One region of the Pectinatus frisingensis genome, then DNA from elsewhere that is predicted to be linked to it. Evidence: riboswitches for the same ligand, from Rfam matches in the RefSeq annotation. Region 1 holds a riboswitch; the other holds the start of a gene.
The links. Region 1 has a riboswitch for cobalamin ahead of F8M42_RS11605 (TonB-dependent receptor plug domain-containing protein). Riboswitches for the same ligand answer to the same signal wherever they lie in the genome.

Region 2: linked by a shared signal. The riboswitch ahead of F8M42_RS08105 (methylmalonyl-CoA mutase family protein) and the one ahead of F8M42_RS11605 (TonB-dependent receptor plug domain-containing protein) in region 1 are both predicted to bind cobalamin.

The regions. Positions count from the first base shown of each region.
Region 1 covers NZ_CP045424.1:2,471,660-2,480,035, reverse strand. Annotated here, with positions in the region: gene F8M42_RS11625 (ABC transporter substrate-binding protein) at 1-555, opposite strand, end outside; gene F8M42_RS11620 (adenosylcobinamide amidohydrolase) at 530-1,654, opposite strand; gene F8M42_RS11615 (apurinic/apyrimidinic endonuclease family protein) at 1,666-2,631, opposite strand; gene F8M42_RS11610 (ABC transporter ATP-binding protein) at 2,697-3,554, opposite strand; gene F8M42_RS11605 (TonB-dependent receptor plug domain-containing protein) at 3,744-5,693, opposite strand; cobalamin riboswitch at 5,855-6,029, opposite strand; cobalamin riboswitch at 6,199-6,374, shown strand; gene F8M42_RS11600 (energy transducer TonB) at 6,493-7,299, shown strand; gene F8M42_RS11595 (MotA/TolQ/ExbB proton channel family protein) at 7,334-7,963, shown strand; gene F8M42_RS11590 (ExbD/TolR family protein) at 7,950-8,354, shown strand.
Region 2 covers NZ_CP045424.1:1,729,677-1,738,052, forward strand. Annotated here, with positions in the region: gene F8M42_RS08105 (methylmalonyl-CoA mutase family protein) at 1-2,162, opposite strand, end outside; cobalamin riboswitch at 2,369-2,546, opposite strand; gene F8M42_RS08110 (chromate transporter) at 2,624-3,136, opposite strand; gene F8M42_RS08115 (chromate transporter) at 3,133-3,738, opposite strand; gene F8M42_RS08120 (phospholipase C) at 4,298-6,601, shown strand; gene F8M42_RS08125 (fructose-6-phosphate aldolase) at 6,876-7,556, opposite strand; gene F8M42_RS08130 (glycyl-radical enzyme activating protein) at 7,644-8,376, opposite strand, start outside.

The sequences.
Region 1 (8,376 bases):
TACTTTAGTTTTTATTTCTGCAAGTTTGTCATCCATTAAGCTGATAAGCTTTTGTCCCTTGTCATGTTCTCCCAGAGCATCGGCAATAAGCTGTACAGTTTGTTTTACCTGGGAAATGTCCTTGGCACCGGGCACAACTAAGACTTTTATTCCCATGTCACGCAGGCTGTCGGCTATTTCTATGTTATTCCAGTCGGGAATTATTACTAAATCGGGTTTCATGGCAAATATTTCTTCGGCAGAAGGCTGCTTGATTTTAGTGGGAATTTTTTTTGCCAGAGGAACTATATTGGAGCTTGTAGGATCATCGAGAAGATAATTTATGGCAATTAATTTATCCGTTTTTACGAGTCCTAATACAATTTCATCTGTGCTCATAGAAAGGGTAATGATGCGCTGCGGTTTTTGGGTAAAGTGTACTATCTTTCCCTGCTCGTCAGTAACGGAATAGGCATTATCGGCATCATTTTGATGCGGTGTATTACTGCAGCCGATAAATAATAAACTGCACAGTAGTATGCTAAAAAAGCTATAAAGAAGTTTTTTTATTGGCAACTGTATCTTCCTCCATGGCAGTATTTTTGTAAATAATGGCATTAAAGATTTCGCACCAAGCTTCTACCATATTTTGCACATCAGGTTTTTTTACGTCAACGGCTGTAACAGTATAAATTTGTTTTAATATATTGAGAATTTCATTGGCGGCAGCAGTGGCTTCCTTTTCTTTTAAAAGCTGCCAGAAATATTGGTCCAAAATATGTACATATAGTGATGTATATACAAGCATGTTATCCTGCTGTGCCAAATCTTCGGCACACAGCAGAAACTGGGGTTTTAATAAATTATTAAAGTGGCTGCTATATTTTTCCCAAAGCATGGCAGGGGTTACACCAAATCGTTTTAGGCGGCGTAAGGCGTCATGCTGCCGGGCGGGATTAAGGCCGGATTGCTTGTCTAAAGCTTTTTTAACAGCTTTGATGATAACTTTACCGATAAGTTCACCCAATTTGGAGTGTTTGCCAGCATCTTCCAGATACAAACCGCTATCAGAATTTGCTATGATGATAGTCTGATCTGTACCTGAACCTGTGGCTAATCCCATGGAGTAGTTACTGCCAAAGAGCAATTCCTGAATAGCCGCTGTTTTTGCTTCAGTACAAGTGACTAAAGCCCGTGTTAAAGTTCCCGGTGGCATATCACTGTCGAGAAAAAGCAAAATATTGATAGTGCCAAATTGGTCAGGTTTTTCAACAGGACGATAATAATCAGCATGATCACCTACTCTGCCGCCATTGGTTTCTATGCCGCCGGTGACGATGGCAGTCACTGTTAATTCCTTGTAGGTCATGCCCTCAATGACAGCATTTTCCATACTGGCGGCAGTCCCCATGCCGCTGACTTTTTCCGGTTCTAATGATAAACGTTTTGATATCAATTTCATATGTTCAATATAACTGTCGGCAAGCATTTCACATGGCATGCCGGCACCTTGCTTGGCATCATGATTGTAAACAGCAATAAAATTTTCATGGTAGCCACCATTGTAAATAGAAGTACTTAGTACTTTGCGGTTTCCATTAAAAAATGCAACAATACTTTTATCGTATAGATAAACAGTATCGCCAGTCGAGAGTGTACAAAGTTTTTTCGACATGATTTCTCCTACTATTGATGTGACAGGCCACAGGCTGATAATTGCTGAGACAGCAGTTCAGACAGCTGCGGAAAGTCATCATAATAAAGTTCATGAACGAGGTAATCAGGTTGTAATAAATCTAATACTTTACGGACGGCTTTATTAGTAAAGGGACGGTGCTGATCGATATTTACTATGTGTTCCAGCAGTATTCGCAGATTGACATGAGGTGGAACCTGATGGTTGAACGAATGTTGGTATTTACTGGAAAGTGAACAGCTTAAATGAATTCCTTTGATTAGTGAAGCAAGACTGCCAAGTTTTGTGATGATCCGGCAGATATATTCTACGGCCTGCTGCTGATTTTGCAGATCACAGTTAGTATTGAGTAGGTGACCTGTGTCCAGCATGATACCGACATTTGGCCGTTTTATCAAATCAAAAAACATTTTGACCAGATCTTTGTTCAGTAAACGCAGTCCCGGCCACCAGAGATTTTCAAATAAAACAGTGACATTAGCAGGGATGCTGTCAGCAATTATATTAAAAATATCAGCAGCTGCCATCAGCACTTCGGCATCATTATATTCAAAATTGAATGTAAACGCCGATTGCGTGCTGCAGTCGGCAACATGCCATACGAGATATTCGGGATGTTGACTGAGGGCTGCGGCAATATTGGCTTTGATCACTTTGAGCCATTCGTTTTTATTGCGGGCACCGCCAAAATAATCGGTTTTATTGTATACTGCTGCAAATTGTTTTTTTATACTGACAGTATTATTTAACCAAAATCCCAGCCAATATGGCCAATAAGCTAAATGAACACCAATTGAAACGGTAGAATAATCATGTGATCGAATCTTGGTATCATATATCAGCTGTTCTATACCATCTAAATGAAAGCTTTTTAAGTAATCAGACAAAGTAAGTGCATTTTTTTTTAGATTGAGTTCATAGTAATCTGTTGCACAATAATTTATTAAATTTTTCATAATAGTCACCGCATTAATATAAACCATATAGTACATATATTGTCAAGATTAAAGCAGCCTCAAAGTCATTTTTTAGGTGTGATTCCCATAGTATGGGAAGGACATATTTTGGATAATAACTGCTGTCCTTTTTTTCGGGCATCGGTATCTATTCTGGTAGAGATTTCCCAATTGCCGCTGATAGGATTTCTTATTATCTGTACAGCGGCATTGTAGGCATATCCCAGCAATGGTTCGGTAAAGACCTGTTCAGCATTTCCATCGGCAATGATTTGTCCTTTACCCAGTAATAAAAGACGGCTGCAATATTTTGCGGCCAGGCTCAATTCGTGGACAACCATTAAGATTGTTTTTCCCATCTGTGCCAATTCTTTGGTGAGACGAAAAATTTCTTCCTGATAAACCATATCAAGACCGGCTGTCGGTTCATCTAAAAACAGCAATGGGGTTTGTTGTGCCAGTACCTTTGCCAGTAGAATACGCTGCCTTTGTCCACCGGATATTTCACTGATGGGAACATCGGCCAGATCAGCTGTCCCTGTATAGGACATACATTCCGTTGCAAGATCTTCATCATACATATTTTCTTTTTGCCACCATTTAAGATAAGGATAGCGACCTAAGAGAACAATATCCCTGCCTGTATAACCGAAATCTATATTAATATTTTGCTGCAGATAAGCAACCATTCGAGCCATTTGTTTTTCTGTAAAATTGCTTATATCGGAACCAAAATATTTGATTGTGCCTTTTTGTGATGGCAGTAATCCACGCAGAGTTTTTAATAAGGTGCTTTTACCAGATCCATTACAGCCGATTATGCCAATAATTTCACCGGGGGAAACGGTTATATTAATATTTTTTATTATTTGTCGATTACTATATCCGATACTTAAATTTTTAATATCAATAATTGTATTCATGCTGTAAATCCTTTAAGAAATTATATTAATGTCTGATCTTTTTATTTACTGCAATATAGCACACATTGCGATAAAGTGCAAAATTTAGAAAAATTACAGTACGGATTTATATTGTATGTGCGTCCGGGAACAGTTTCATTGTAATGAAATCCTCCGCTGAAAAGGTTATAAATAATTGGCAGTTATTAGTTAGAAATTCATTTCGTAACCGATCATAAAATTTATCGGTGTGGAATAGTAAGGAGTGGAAGCTGAATGTGTTACGATATCATCTCGGTCGAGAATATTATTTATGGTGAGAGTGGCAGTCTGATTGGAATCAAACGCATATTTAAAGTTGAAATTAGTTAATAAATATGGCTTGCAGTCAGTAGGATAAGCATTATCAGGTGAATTTACCCGCTCAAATAAATAGACGGCATTTATTCCGGCAGTAATTTTATCTTTATGATAATTTGTTCCGCCGTTAAGCTGCCATCTGCCGTATTCGCGTGCCCAGGTTCCACGTAAAGCCCGTCCCATGGCATTGGTACCTTTGGGATTGTTTTCCGGATTGCTAAAGACAATTCCCCAGTTGTAATTCCAGCCACCATTTCCCTTGATGATATCGGTTATTTCGATACCGGTATTACGGGCATCTTCATTGGAATAAGTGACCTTGGAGGTACCGATGGTGGCAGTAATGTTATCTTTTATATTTTGGTGGAATAATACAGTCTGCCAATTGTGGATTCCTTGTGTCTTTTTCCAACCGATTTCATAATGCAATCCTTTTTGTGGTTTAAGGTCAGCAGTACCGGCCAGGGTATTGCCGGATTGGTTTAAAGTTGGCATTTTAAAAGATTGCCCCGCGCTGATGTATATACTTTCATTAGAATTTAATTTATGGATGAATTGACTTTGACCGCTGAAATTTGTAAAGTTTTGTTTATCAGGGCCACCGGCAGTCCATGATTCCCGGCCGCTTAAAAGTAAAGTATCACTATTACTCAGTTTGTGCTCCCATTGGCCGTAGGCAGAATAATTGTTCCGGGAAATATTATAGTAATTTTGAGAAAGAGATGAGCTGCCGGGTACAGAAAAGAAATCATGCTCTGTCTTACTATATTTTTCTTTTTGGTAACTCAGACCAAACAACAGATTGTCATTTATGAACTGCCATTTTTTATTTACATCAAGTCCCATATTATAATTGGATTCTTTGCTGTCATCAGCTTCATAACCGATTATACCCTTGGCGGATTTATTGTAAAATGATTTTGAATTATGACGGCGTCCGTTGTAATAAAAATTACCTGACAGGCCGTTATTTTTATAATTTATTTGAAAAAAATCACGGGTTGTATCATAATTATCGGTTTGATTTTTTGCACCTTTACCTACTAATGGAGTGAAATATCCCACACGAGAATTGTTGTGGTTGTAAAATAGTGACCAGTTATCATCAATGGTGTAATTTAAGGACATATTATTTTTTTCTGAGCCATTAAATTCTTTGTCGTTAGAAGCAATATTGTTTATATGTCCCCATTTTTGATAATTGTACCCAATTCCTAATTTATCTTGTTGTATATTAATACTGTGTTCTTGCTGGCCCATATTGCCCCAGCTGGTTTTAACAGAGTTGTTTCGCTGTTTTTTGGTAATAATATTTATGACACCGCCCACTGCATCACTGCCATATAAAACAGAACCACCGCCGCGTACTATTTCTACACGATCCACATCATCCAGAGGAATGTCTGATAAATTATATGAGCCTCTTATATTGAGTGGAGCACCGTTGACCAGTATCAATGCTTCTGAACCGCGAATCAGTATCTTTGAGCGCATGTTACCCATGCTGTTGCCACCGGGTCCATAATCTAAGTAAACGATACCTGCAGTATATTTGAGTGCTTCCTGCAAATTATTTGCACCAGTATTAGCCAGTTGCTGAGCTGTCAAAGTTTCTGTGTCAGCGGGAATGTCAATATTTTTCTTGTGATAACGCAAGGCAGTTACACTCATGTTTTCTAATGTAACTGCCGGAGCAGCGTTGTCATCAGCACTGCTATCGGCAGCTGTGTCAGCATAAGCATTTGGATAAAAACTGTTTATAGCGCAAACAGTAGTTAAAAATATAAAACTTTTTTTCAATTTTTTTCCCCCTACAATAAAAAAATTTAAATTTGCAAAAAAATAAGGCTATTCCCAGTGAGAAAATAGCCTTAAACACAACAAAAGCTGGCTTGAAAAGCCAGTGAATAGTGTACAACAAGATTGCACTTAATTCCCCTCCCTATCACTCGCAGGTTTTAATGGTGACTGTTGAATAAGCAGTTCTTCTGACTTCAGTTCATCGCTAGACCAGCCTTCTCGGATTTCTCCAATGACATTTTTGGTTTTGCTCCCTGTTACAGCGGCGTGACCGTACCGGCTTCATACCGGTTTTTCTATTAAGTCCCATAGGACACTCATTCCTGAAATATGAAATTTTTCTGAAACACTTTTATATTATAATATAATAAAGTAAAAATCAATAGCTGCTATCAATAATATGATTTACAATATCAATATTTGATATGAGGCTTCGCTCTTGACAAGGAGAGCAAAGCTTTATATCATGTAATATAGGTTTGTATATAAACTATAATTATTTAATAATAAAATATAGTGAACAGGTGCGGATACGCTTAATAGAGAAGTGCGGTAATACGCCGCTGCGGTCACGCCGCTGTAAAGGGAAATCATGTTGTAATTAAAGTCACTGGGAAACTGGGAAGGCGCAACGTGGTAATGATCCAGAGCCAGAAGAACTGCCTGTTTGAAGATCACCATCTAACCTGCGAGTGATAGGGAGGGGATTATTTTTGGGCAGCAATAAATTCAGTATAGATTTTGCCTTTAAAAAGCATATTCCTTTGGGAGTGTGCTTTTTTCAGTTGGGGGAATCTGTATGCGGGTAACAAAATATCGTAAAACAGGCCTGTTATGGTCATTGACAATACATGTTATTTTATTTATGCTATTAGCATTCGGAGGTTTCTTTTCGAATTTGCACCATGTTTATGCCACAGATGATGATATCTATACTATTGATGATAGTGATGGGGCAGCCGGCGGTGGAAATAGCGGCGGCGGTGGTGTCAGCGGTGGCGGGGAAGCTTCTTTTTCCAGCAGTGATATAGTCTTGTCAAATAATGATGCGGACAAAATTGATAAAACTGTAAAAAAAGAGGAGACTGATAATAATTTCCAAAAGGAAAAACTGCTTAAACATACAGAAGGTACGATTGGCGCCGGTAATGGCCCCAGTAGTTCAACAGGTATTGCTGTTGGCAGTGGGGCAGGAACCGGCAATGGAACTGGAACTGGCAGCGGATCCGGTTCTGGCAGTGGTTCTGGTAATGGAACTGGCAATGGTTCCGGTGATGGTTCCGGCAGCGGTAATGGCAGTGGTTCCGGAGATGATGAAAGCAGATTGAAAGTCACCGTTCCGCCCAGGCCGCAGTATACACCGAAACCGTATTATCCGGAAGACATGCGTGAAGCGGATGAAGAAGGCTATGTTGTATTGCAGTTTGTTGTAAATACAGATGGCAGTGTGGCTAGTGTAACTATTGTGGGGTCGTCAGGACAAAGAGAATTTGAACAGGCGGCTTTGGCAGCGGGCAGACAATTTACTTTTTCACCCGGGCTTAATGCTTATAACGAATCAGTGCAATCCTATTATACACAGCCAATTACTTTTCGTTTGCATTAATGCATCTGAAAAGGCAACTATGAGGGGGATATTTATGGATTTTATTATGCAGGGTGTCGGTTATTTTCATAAGGGCGGATTCGTCATGTATATACTGCTCTTATGTTCGATTTTTGTTATTTCAATTGCCATTGAAAGGGTATTTTATTTTTCTAAGGCTGACTCAGGAAGAAAATTTGCCGATAATTTTTATCGGCTGATGGTTAATAATAAGATTGAGGAAGCTAAGAAACTGGCTGCACAAACAAAGGGTGATTTGGCAATGCTTTTGCATTCCGGAATGACGAGAACCGATAATAATTTTAATATTGCAGCTTTCTTTGAAATCCAATCAGGAATTTCCCTGGCTAAATTTCGATCGCGTCTTTATTATCTTAATGTAATAGTAACAATGGCGCCGCTGCTTGGACTTTTGGGAACTATCAGTGGCATGATATCGGCTTTCAGTATTTTTAATGTTCAGGAAGGCCAGGCGCATGCGATAACCGGCGGCGTAGGTGAAGCTTTAATCGCGACAGCGATGGGGTTATGCGTGGCTGTGGTATCATTGATTATTCATGCATATTTTACGCAGCGTGTGGATAATATCGTAACCGATATGGAGCAGTCTTTCTCATTGGTAGAAGCATATCGCAACAGAGGTGATTCCGATGCGTCTGCGTAATCGCCGTTCTTTTTCTAAACCGGAAGTAATGATTATACCGATGATCGATATAATGTTTTTTTTATTGGTATTTTTTATGCTTAGTACGTTGTATATGGTGAATATCAAGACAGTGCCGGTGAATATGCCCAAAACCGAAAATGCTGAGATGCAGGCACGAGTGAATTATCTGGTGACAATAAAAAAAGATGGTTCGCTTTATCTGGAGGATAAGCGTATTACCGAAAAAGATTTGTTGGCACAAGCACAAAAGGCAAAGCAGCAAAATCCTAATTTCGCTGTTGTGATACGTGCGGATAAGGATATGAATTATGATCAGCTTATGGGATTGCTCGACAAGCTTAAGGGCGCCGGGATAACCCGTTTTGGTCTGGCTTCGGATGCAAAATAATTCAAAATAAAAATATACATTT
Region 2 (8,376 bases), 740 kb from region 1:
GCCTTGACTGAAATGAAATCATCAACTCCGGCTTCGTGATAAACAGTTTCCAAATCTTTCGGAGCTGCTCCTGCCAGGTAAATTACTGCTTTCGGCAGAGCTTTTCTTAATTTTGGTGCCAATTCCGGTACAATATCCGGATAAGTCTTATCAGTTGAACAAATTACAACTGCATCCGCACCGGATTTTTGTGCAGCCTCAACAGATTCATCGATTGTCTTGAAGCCATTATTGCTTAATACTTCGAATCCTCCTACTTGCAAAAAGCTAGTGGAAAATTCTGCTCTGGCCTTATGCTGTGGTATAGGCCCCATATTAGCAAGAAATATTTTTGCATTATCATTTTTTTCTGCGACATATTTTTCAGTAATCATACGCAAAGCTTCATAATGTTCACTCCAGCGATGCGGCAGTATCGCTTCAACTGTGGATCTAACAGCACTGTTTTTCTGTTGCCGTGTATTTAATGTTTTGCGTATTTCTCCAATTGTTGCTCCGGTTTTTATCGCCTCAATCACCGTTTCCGTCAATTCATTCCAATCTGCTGTGGTAATTTTACTGATGCATTCCTGTTCAAATATTCCATCTATGTCACTTAAATAAGCTCCAATATCATTCATACGCTGTTTTTTCAGTTCATCGGCATCCTCACTGCGTTTATCGATCAGTTCTTCCGTCAAATTAGGATACATATTATTACCGACTATGCGATCTTTTCTATACTCAGAATTTTTAAATCTGGCCTGCAATATTTTGCCAATTTCTTCCTGAAGATAACCTACCTGTGCAGCCTTGAGGAATCCGCCTTTTTCTTCCACGGCCTGAAATTCATGCCAGATTTTTTCTTTTATTTCTTTCGTAAGACTTTCTACTGCCCACGACCCACCTGCCGGATCAATCGGCTTTAACATACCAAATTCTTCCTGCAAAATAATCTGCACGTTACGGGCAATACGACGGGAAAATTCGTCTCCCTTTCTTATTGGTTCATCAAACGGCGCATTTTCATATGAGTCAACCCCGCCAACCACTCCGGAAAAAATTTCAGTAGTATTTCTCAGCATATTTACATAAGGATCATAAACTGTCTTGAAAAACAATGCAGGGCGAGCATGAATATGCATTCTTTGATCAATTTCATCACCACCGAAAGCCTTTACTATTCTGGCCCAAATGGGACGAACTGCCCGGAGTTTTGCTATCTGCATAAAAAAGTTTGCTCCCATTGAAAAACCAAAGAACAACTGTCCCGAAGCTTGTTTTATAGTCAAACCACGTTCCAATAATGCCCGCAGATAAGAAACCGCCATAGACAATGTATATGCTATTTCCTGCACGTCATTAGCACCGCCGCGACTAAACACATCGCTGCGCACCATGATAGTTCTCAGCTGCGGTGTATTTTTCCCCGCCCATACAGCACATGCATACATTTCATCATATAACTCGTCTAATGAGGTATAGAGTTCTCCCGACTCAAGCAACTGTCCTAAAGGATTTGCTCCGATAAAACCTTTTAACATCTTTACCGGTCTGCCAGCTGCCTTAAGTGCCGCTGCCGTCATTGACAGCATTGGTAGCGATGAAGCTCCCGCATAAATATACAAACCATATTTTTTCAAATCAAGTCCGTCTAATAGCTGATACATATCATCAATCGTTGTGATACTACAGCCTTCATCCCCAACTTTTGCGGCATGCTGGGCATCTTGATTTAAAATAGTGGCGTTATCAAGATGTATATTATAAATAGTTGAACCTCGATCTACTTCATGTTTTAATAATTTATTATTCTCCCTAGGCAGACTCTCATCACAAGACTGAGCTATGCCCCATGGTTGATTTATATAACCATTTACCCGAGCTCCACGCATAAAATCGTCCATTCCCGGAAAAGATGCCTTTGGCAAAATATTTTCCGTCATAGCTCTCGTATACATTGGTTCAAAAGTTATACCCTCATATGTTTTTGTATACATTTTTTTATCAAAGGGTGCACCTTTCAGTAATGTAATACATGCTTGCTTCCATTCTTCATACGTAGGTGGAACAAACTCATCGAGTGGAACAGTAGGAAACTGTGTTTGCTGGTCAGATTTTTTCAATATGGCCTGCAAATCAAGATTACTGTCTTCAGACTGATTTTTTTCTTCCTCGTTCATTAGAAACCTCCCTCTTTACTGACAAACAAAAAATCTGCCCGCAAGAGGCGGACAGACAAAATATCTGTTTCAATAAAGTCTTTCTGGAAAATAAAAAACCGGCCTATAACAAAGCCGGAGAAAATTACCATGCAACTCATATTCACAGTATCAAATCTCCCTTCCTATCTCTCGCAGGTATAAGCATCGACTAAACGACGACACTAACGGTGATGTTAAAACAGGCAGTTCTCCTGGCTCAGAATCATTGTTTTTCAAGCCTTCCCAAAGACCAGCTTCAGTGACATATTTTGAAAAACTCTTCTATACAGTGGCGGGACCGCTTCGGCTTTATACCGAATTCCCTATTAAGTCATTCCTGACACCTGTTTCCAGCTATATTCTATTTTCATGTTAATATTAACTTTATTTATTCGATTTGTCAATCAAATTCTACTCGCAGTGAAAAGTATCTTCTACGTTCAATGAAGAAACAGCAAACCAGCAACAGCGGATGCGATCAAGATAAAATTGGCAGGTACTCTTTTGGTTGCGGCAAGTACGGCACTTATAACTACGATGGAAAATAAAAAAATATTGGGAATACTATTAAAAAATATATTTGCCAGCACAATGACACTAAAAGTAGAAACTACAAGCACCATTCCGTCGAGAACTCCCTGTGTGGCAGAATAAAATTTTATGCGGGTATAAAATTTTCTGACAATAAGAATACAAAATGGCGGTAATATCAATGCAACCGTCCCTAAAACAGCACCAATCATTCCGCCTGATAAATTGGCAAGACTGACGACCCACAGTCCATTTGGACCGGGAGCAATTTGCCCAATAGCAATAGCCTCGGCAAATTGTTGCTCATTTGCCCAGCCATTAATGAGAAAATCAGTATGAAGAGAAGGCAATGGACCAAAACCACCAGTCGAAAATAACACTGCTTTTAATATAGTAAAAAAAAATAAATTCCAATGTATCATTTAGGCAGCCTCGGTTTCTTCTTAATGATAAGAGTGTAAATAACAACTCCTGCCATACTTCCTATAAAATAAAGAAAAATAACGGAAAAGGCAAAACATTGATAAAGTATAACAGTTCCAATAATAATCAACAAAAAAGATAACAACGGTAGCGCTCCCTCTTTGCTGCCGCGACACAAAATAGGTTTTATATTACGCCAATTGGTGACTATAGACACACCAAAAATAGATGCGAATACCGATTTCAAGGCATCTTGAACAAATGCGTATCGGCTTACACTCAAATATACCGCAGATAAAACAAGTGTTATTGCCGTGCTGGGAATAATAAGCCCTAAAACTGATACAATGCTGCCGCGCCAACCGGCAAGTTTTCTGCCAATTAAAATAGTATAAGCCAAAATATTAATACCTGGAGTAATTTGGCCTATACCAACGATTGTAGTGTACTCATCTTCAGTTAACCATCGATATTTATAAATAAATTTGTCCTGTATTAAAAATTGTGTAACAGCACCCCCTCCGAATGAAGTAACACCTATACCGCACCAAATAAAAAAAAGTTTTCTCATGGAAAAAGTAAAATTATTAATATTTTTCATATAAACATCCTTTACAGTTATATCTCAAAAAATCTTTTATAATCTGCCAGACTAAATGATAAAATTTTTTTTCTATACCATTTCAAACAAAATGATAGAACTGCTGCAGGAACAGATTAATCTCATAAAGACACCTCAATGTGATCTTCTTACTTCTGCGAACTGGCAAAATACTTATCTATGAATAAAAATAATTGCGTGCAACAGCCATGATTTTAAATAATCTCCACTTCACCAGCAGACATATCCACCTCATTGCGCAGTATACCGGTTAATTATAATGCATAAACATATACGCGTAAAGATTTTATAAAGATTATTATCATCCCCATTGCTGCTATATACTAACTGATAAAACATGTATGATTATCAGTGTGACAAAAATCGAAACGTCAGCGCATATGCATATATTTTACTAAAAAATAACCAAATCTTAAACTAATGTATAGGAATGTATTGTATCATGGAAAAAGCTTAGCATTACCAGTATGGTTTTTTATTATTTTGTACATAATTAAGTATAAACAGGAATGGTTTATCTTTAGGAGGGATTTCATTAATGCTAATTAAAAAATCAAAAAAGTCCAATCTATTTACTCAATTTTTTCTGCTCAGTTCACTAATAGCTGCCGGAAGTGTATCAATCCAACCGCCTGTTTTAGCGGCACCCCGCAATATCACCCCTATTAAATATGTAGTTGTTATTTTTGATGAAAATGAATCATTTGATCACTACTTTGGAACATATCCTTTTGCTGAAAATACATCGAATGAACCATTATTTTTTGCATCACCGGATACTCCTGCAATTAATGGATTGACTCCGGCATTATTAACGCACAACCCCAATCAGGCAAATCCGAAACGCTTTAGCCGTTTACAAGCCCACACCCAAGATTTCGACCATGGTTATACCGCTGAACAAAAATCTTTCAACGGTGGTTTAATGGACAAATTCATTCAATATGATGGACACGGAAATGCTGATGTCATGAATTATTATGACGGCAATACTGTCACCGCTTTGTGGAATTTAGCACAACATTTTACAATGAATGACAACTATTTTGGTGCCAATTTAGGTCCGTCAACTCCGGGAGCTATCAATGTCATTTCTGGTAATAACCATGGCGCCACTGTTTATAGTGCCAATAAAGCCCAAAATGGTGTAGAAATCTCTCCCGACGACAAAAATTTTCCTCAAAAAGCAGTTACTAAAACTGGCACACTATATGGAGATATCGATCCATATTATGACTATGCCTCGAAAAAAGAAACGGTTTCCATGTCTGGTACCAATATCGGTGATTTATTAAATAAAAAAGATTTAACCTGGGGATGTTTTTTTGGCGGATACGATGATCCCACCGCTACACACAAAAATATTGCCGGTGAAAATATTGTTGATTATATTCCCCATCACGAACCATTCCAGTATTACGATCCTACTTCCAACTTGCAGCATGAACGCCCCACATCAGTCGCCATGATTGGACATACTGACCGTGCCAACCACCAGTATGATATGACTGATTTTTGGGCAGCAGCAAAATCAGGTAATCTGCCTAATTATTCATTTTTAAAAGCACCTGCATATCAAGACGGCCACCCTTCTTATTCAGATCCAATCGGTGAACAACGCTGGCTGGCAGAAACTATCAACAAATTGGAATCCCTGCCGACATGGAAAAACACCGCTATCTTTGTCACTTATGATGATTCCGATGGTTGGTATGACCATGTTATGCCGCCCATCATAAATCATTCCCAAGATCCAGATATTGATACTGTCAATGCAGGGACTAATCCCCCATTAAATAATTATCAGGGACGTTTAGGCTACGGGCCGCGTATGCCAATGTTATTAATCTCCCCATATGCTAAACACAACGCCGTCATCCACACTATCGCTGACCAATCTTCAGTTTTAAGATTTGTTGAAGATAATTGGAACCTAGGCCGTATTGGAAATGGTTCTTTTGACACATTTGCCAGCTCACTTGACGATATGTTTGATTTTTCACCTGATTATTATAACCCGCCAGTATACCTCGATCCTGACAGTGGTGAACCTGTGGCACAAAACCAGCCTTTTAAAAAAGGAAATCAAATATATATGACTTTACAAGACTTAACACAAAGTCTCAACACAGTTCCCCACCACGATAAAGATAATACCTGGTTCATCTACAATAATCACTTAATCAGCGTTTCCAACAAAGAAAATGAAATAAAAGTTGATGAACAATTAATTACTAAAGATTCCCCTATCATAAGTAAAGACAATATCCAGTGGCTGCCAATAACTGATTTGTCTAAAACCCTTGGTATCAAACCAATAGAATATAAACCTAATGAAATATTATTTAAACAAATATCTCCTGTCAAGTCTTCAAACACCGCAGTTATTAAAAATGAAACTATAATACCAACAACAGCCGCTCACAAATCAATAGTTTTGGAAGCAAATAATGAAAGATCTGCTTTATCAGTAGGTGAACCTTTCAATGTTCCCACTCCCGCTGACAATAATACTCTTATAAACCAAATTATCAACGGTGCACAAACCGGTAAAACTTACAGTTTAAAGATAGCGGCACCGGAGATGAAAAATACCACTGTTTATGTAAGTTTTATTAATGGAACTGTCGATACCAAAGGTACATTAACAGCAGGCAATACCGCCATACATTCAGATCCTGTTGCCATTTCTCTCGATAATAGTGGAGAAGCCAATCTTAATTATACTGTAGATACAGCTCCGACAAACTGGGATGCTTATGATAATGACAATATTATTATTACCAATTCACCCAGTAAGGCCGCTGCAACATATAAAAATGAAATAAGTGTTTTTAGTTGAACAAAAAAATATAATCAGCAACACGGTCATCGCTGATTATATTTCTCCTGATATTTTTTTTCAGTCATAGCATGTTTATTACGTTTATTTTATGGTGTTACTGTTTTAATCTCATAAAGAGGCTGCCGCACGTGACCATATTTGCTCATAAGTATGCAATATTTTTCTCTCTTTTCCCGCTCTTAGAATGGTGGGAAACCACATAGCTGAGATAGGTTGCACCTTTATGAAGTCAATGCCGTTCATGCGACAGCCTCTCTTTTTTAGTGTAATACTATTTCAAATCACAAATAGAAACATCACCGAATGTTTGTTTCCAATCAGCAGCAAAATCATCAACCGCTTTTTTTATCGATGGTACGGCAAACGCTGCCATTAAAACATCAGGTGCCACGGTGATTGTCTGCGCTCCACATTTAAGGGCAGTATTAACCTGAGCAATATTTTTAAAGCTTGCTGCCAAAATCTTTGTTTGATAACCATATGCCGCAATCATATCAGCAAAAACAGCAATAGTATCTGCTGCATCAATATCAAGATTTTCCATGCGATTAAAATATGGTGCTATGTAATCTGCACCCGCTTCCATTGCCATAAATCCCTGTGTCTTAGTATAAATAGCTGTTGCTGTCACGCCGACATTTTCTTTTTTCAGCAGTTTCATAGCTTTAAGTCCCTGTAGTGTAGTTGGTACTTTTATGAACACATTTTTATCAATATTTTCCAGTATAACATGTGCTTCCTTCAATATATTACTGCTGTCTTCAGCCAGTATTTGAACATGCAGTGTTTTATCGATACCAATGATTTGACGTATTTTATTCAGATGTGCAAAAAAATCAATTTTGCCTTCTTTCTTTATAATACTGGGATTGCTGGTAACACCAGCAATTGGCAGCAAATCATTGCATTTTTTAATCATTTCCAAATTAGCGGTATCAATCAAATATTTCATCGAAACAGACTCTCCTCTTATTGATAAATTTCCAGACAACATTGTAATGGATTCCTTTCTTCATTAAAGCAGTCCATACTCCTTAATTTACTTAATAACATTAACAATACCAGCATCTTCTATTATCTTATAAAAATCTTCCATTTGCTGCATTGTATAAAGCGGTGGATTGTCTGCAAAGCAATAGTCATAATCCATATGATCATACTTGGCCTTAGCAAGAGGATTATAATTTAGCAACTCATAACGCACACCAGGATACCATTCACTTATTTCTTTTGCTATTTTTCTCAGATTATCAGCATTTGCTGTGTGCATAGGTATAAGAGGCGTCCTGATAACGACATTGTCACGGTATAATGATTGCAGCACCATTTTTATATTTTCCCTTATAATTTTGTTTGATACACCAGTAAAATTTTTATGCTGTGTATCATTATATATCTTAAAATCAGCAAACAGTGTGTCAATAAATGGCAGTGCTGCTTTTATTGTTTTACTGTCAGTAAACAAGGAACTTTCTACTGCCGTATTGATCTTAATTTTTTTAAGCCGTTTCAGTATACTAATAGTAAATTTAGCCTGATAAAACGGCTCCCCACCTGAAAAAGTTACACCACCGCCATGTTTAAAAAACGGCATATCTCTCTTTAATATTTCTGTCAGTTCATCCGGCTCATACCATTTGCTGTCCATGCGCAATGCACCTGACGGACAAATATACTCATAATCACCGGTATTTTTTACCCTTGAACTATCTAATATAAGTTTATCATTTTCAATATGGACAGCACCGTCTTTTATTTGTGTACAGCAACCG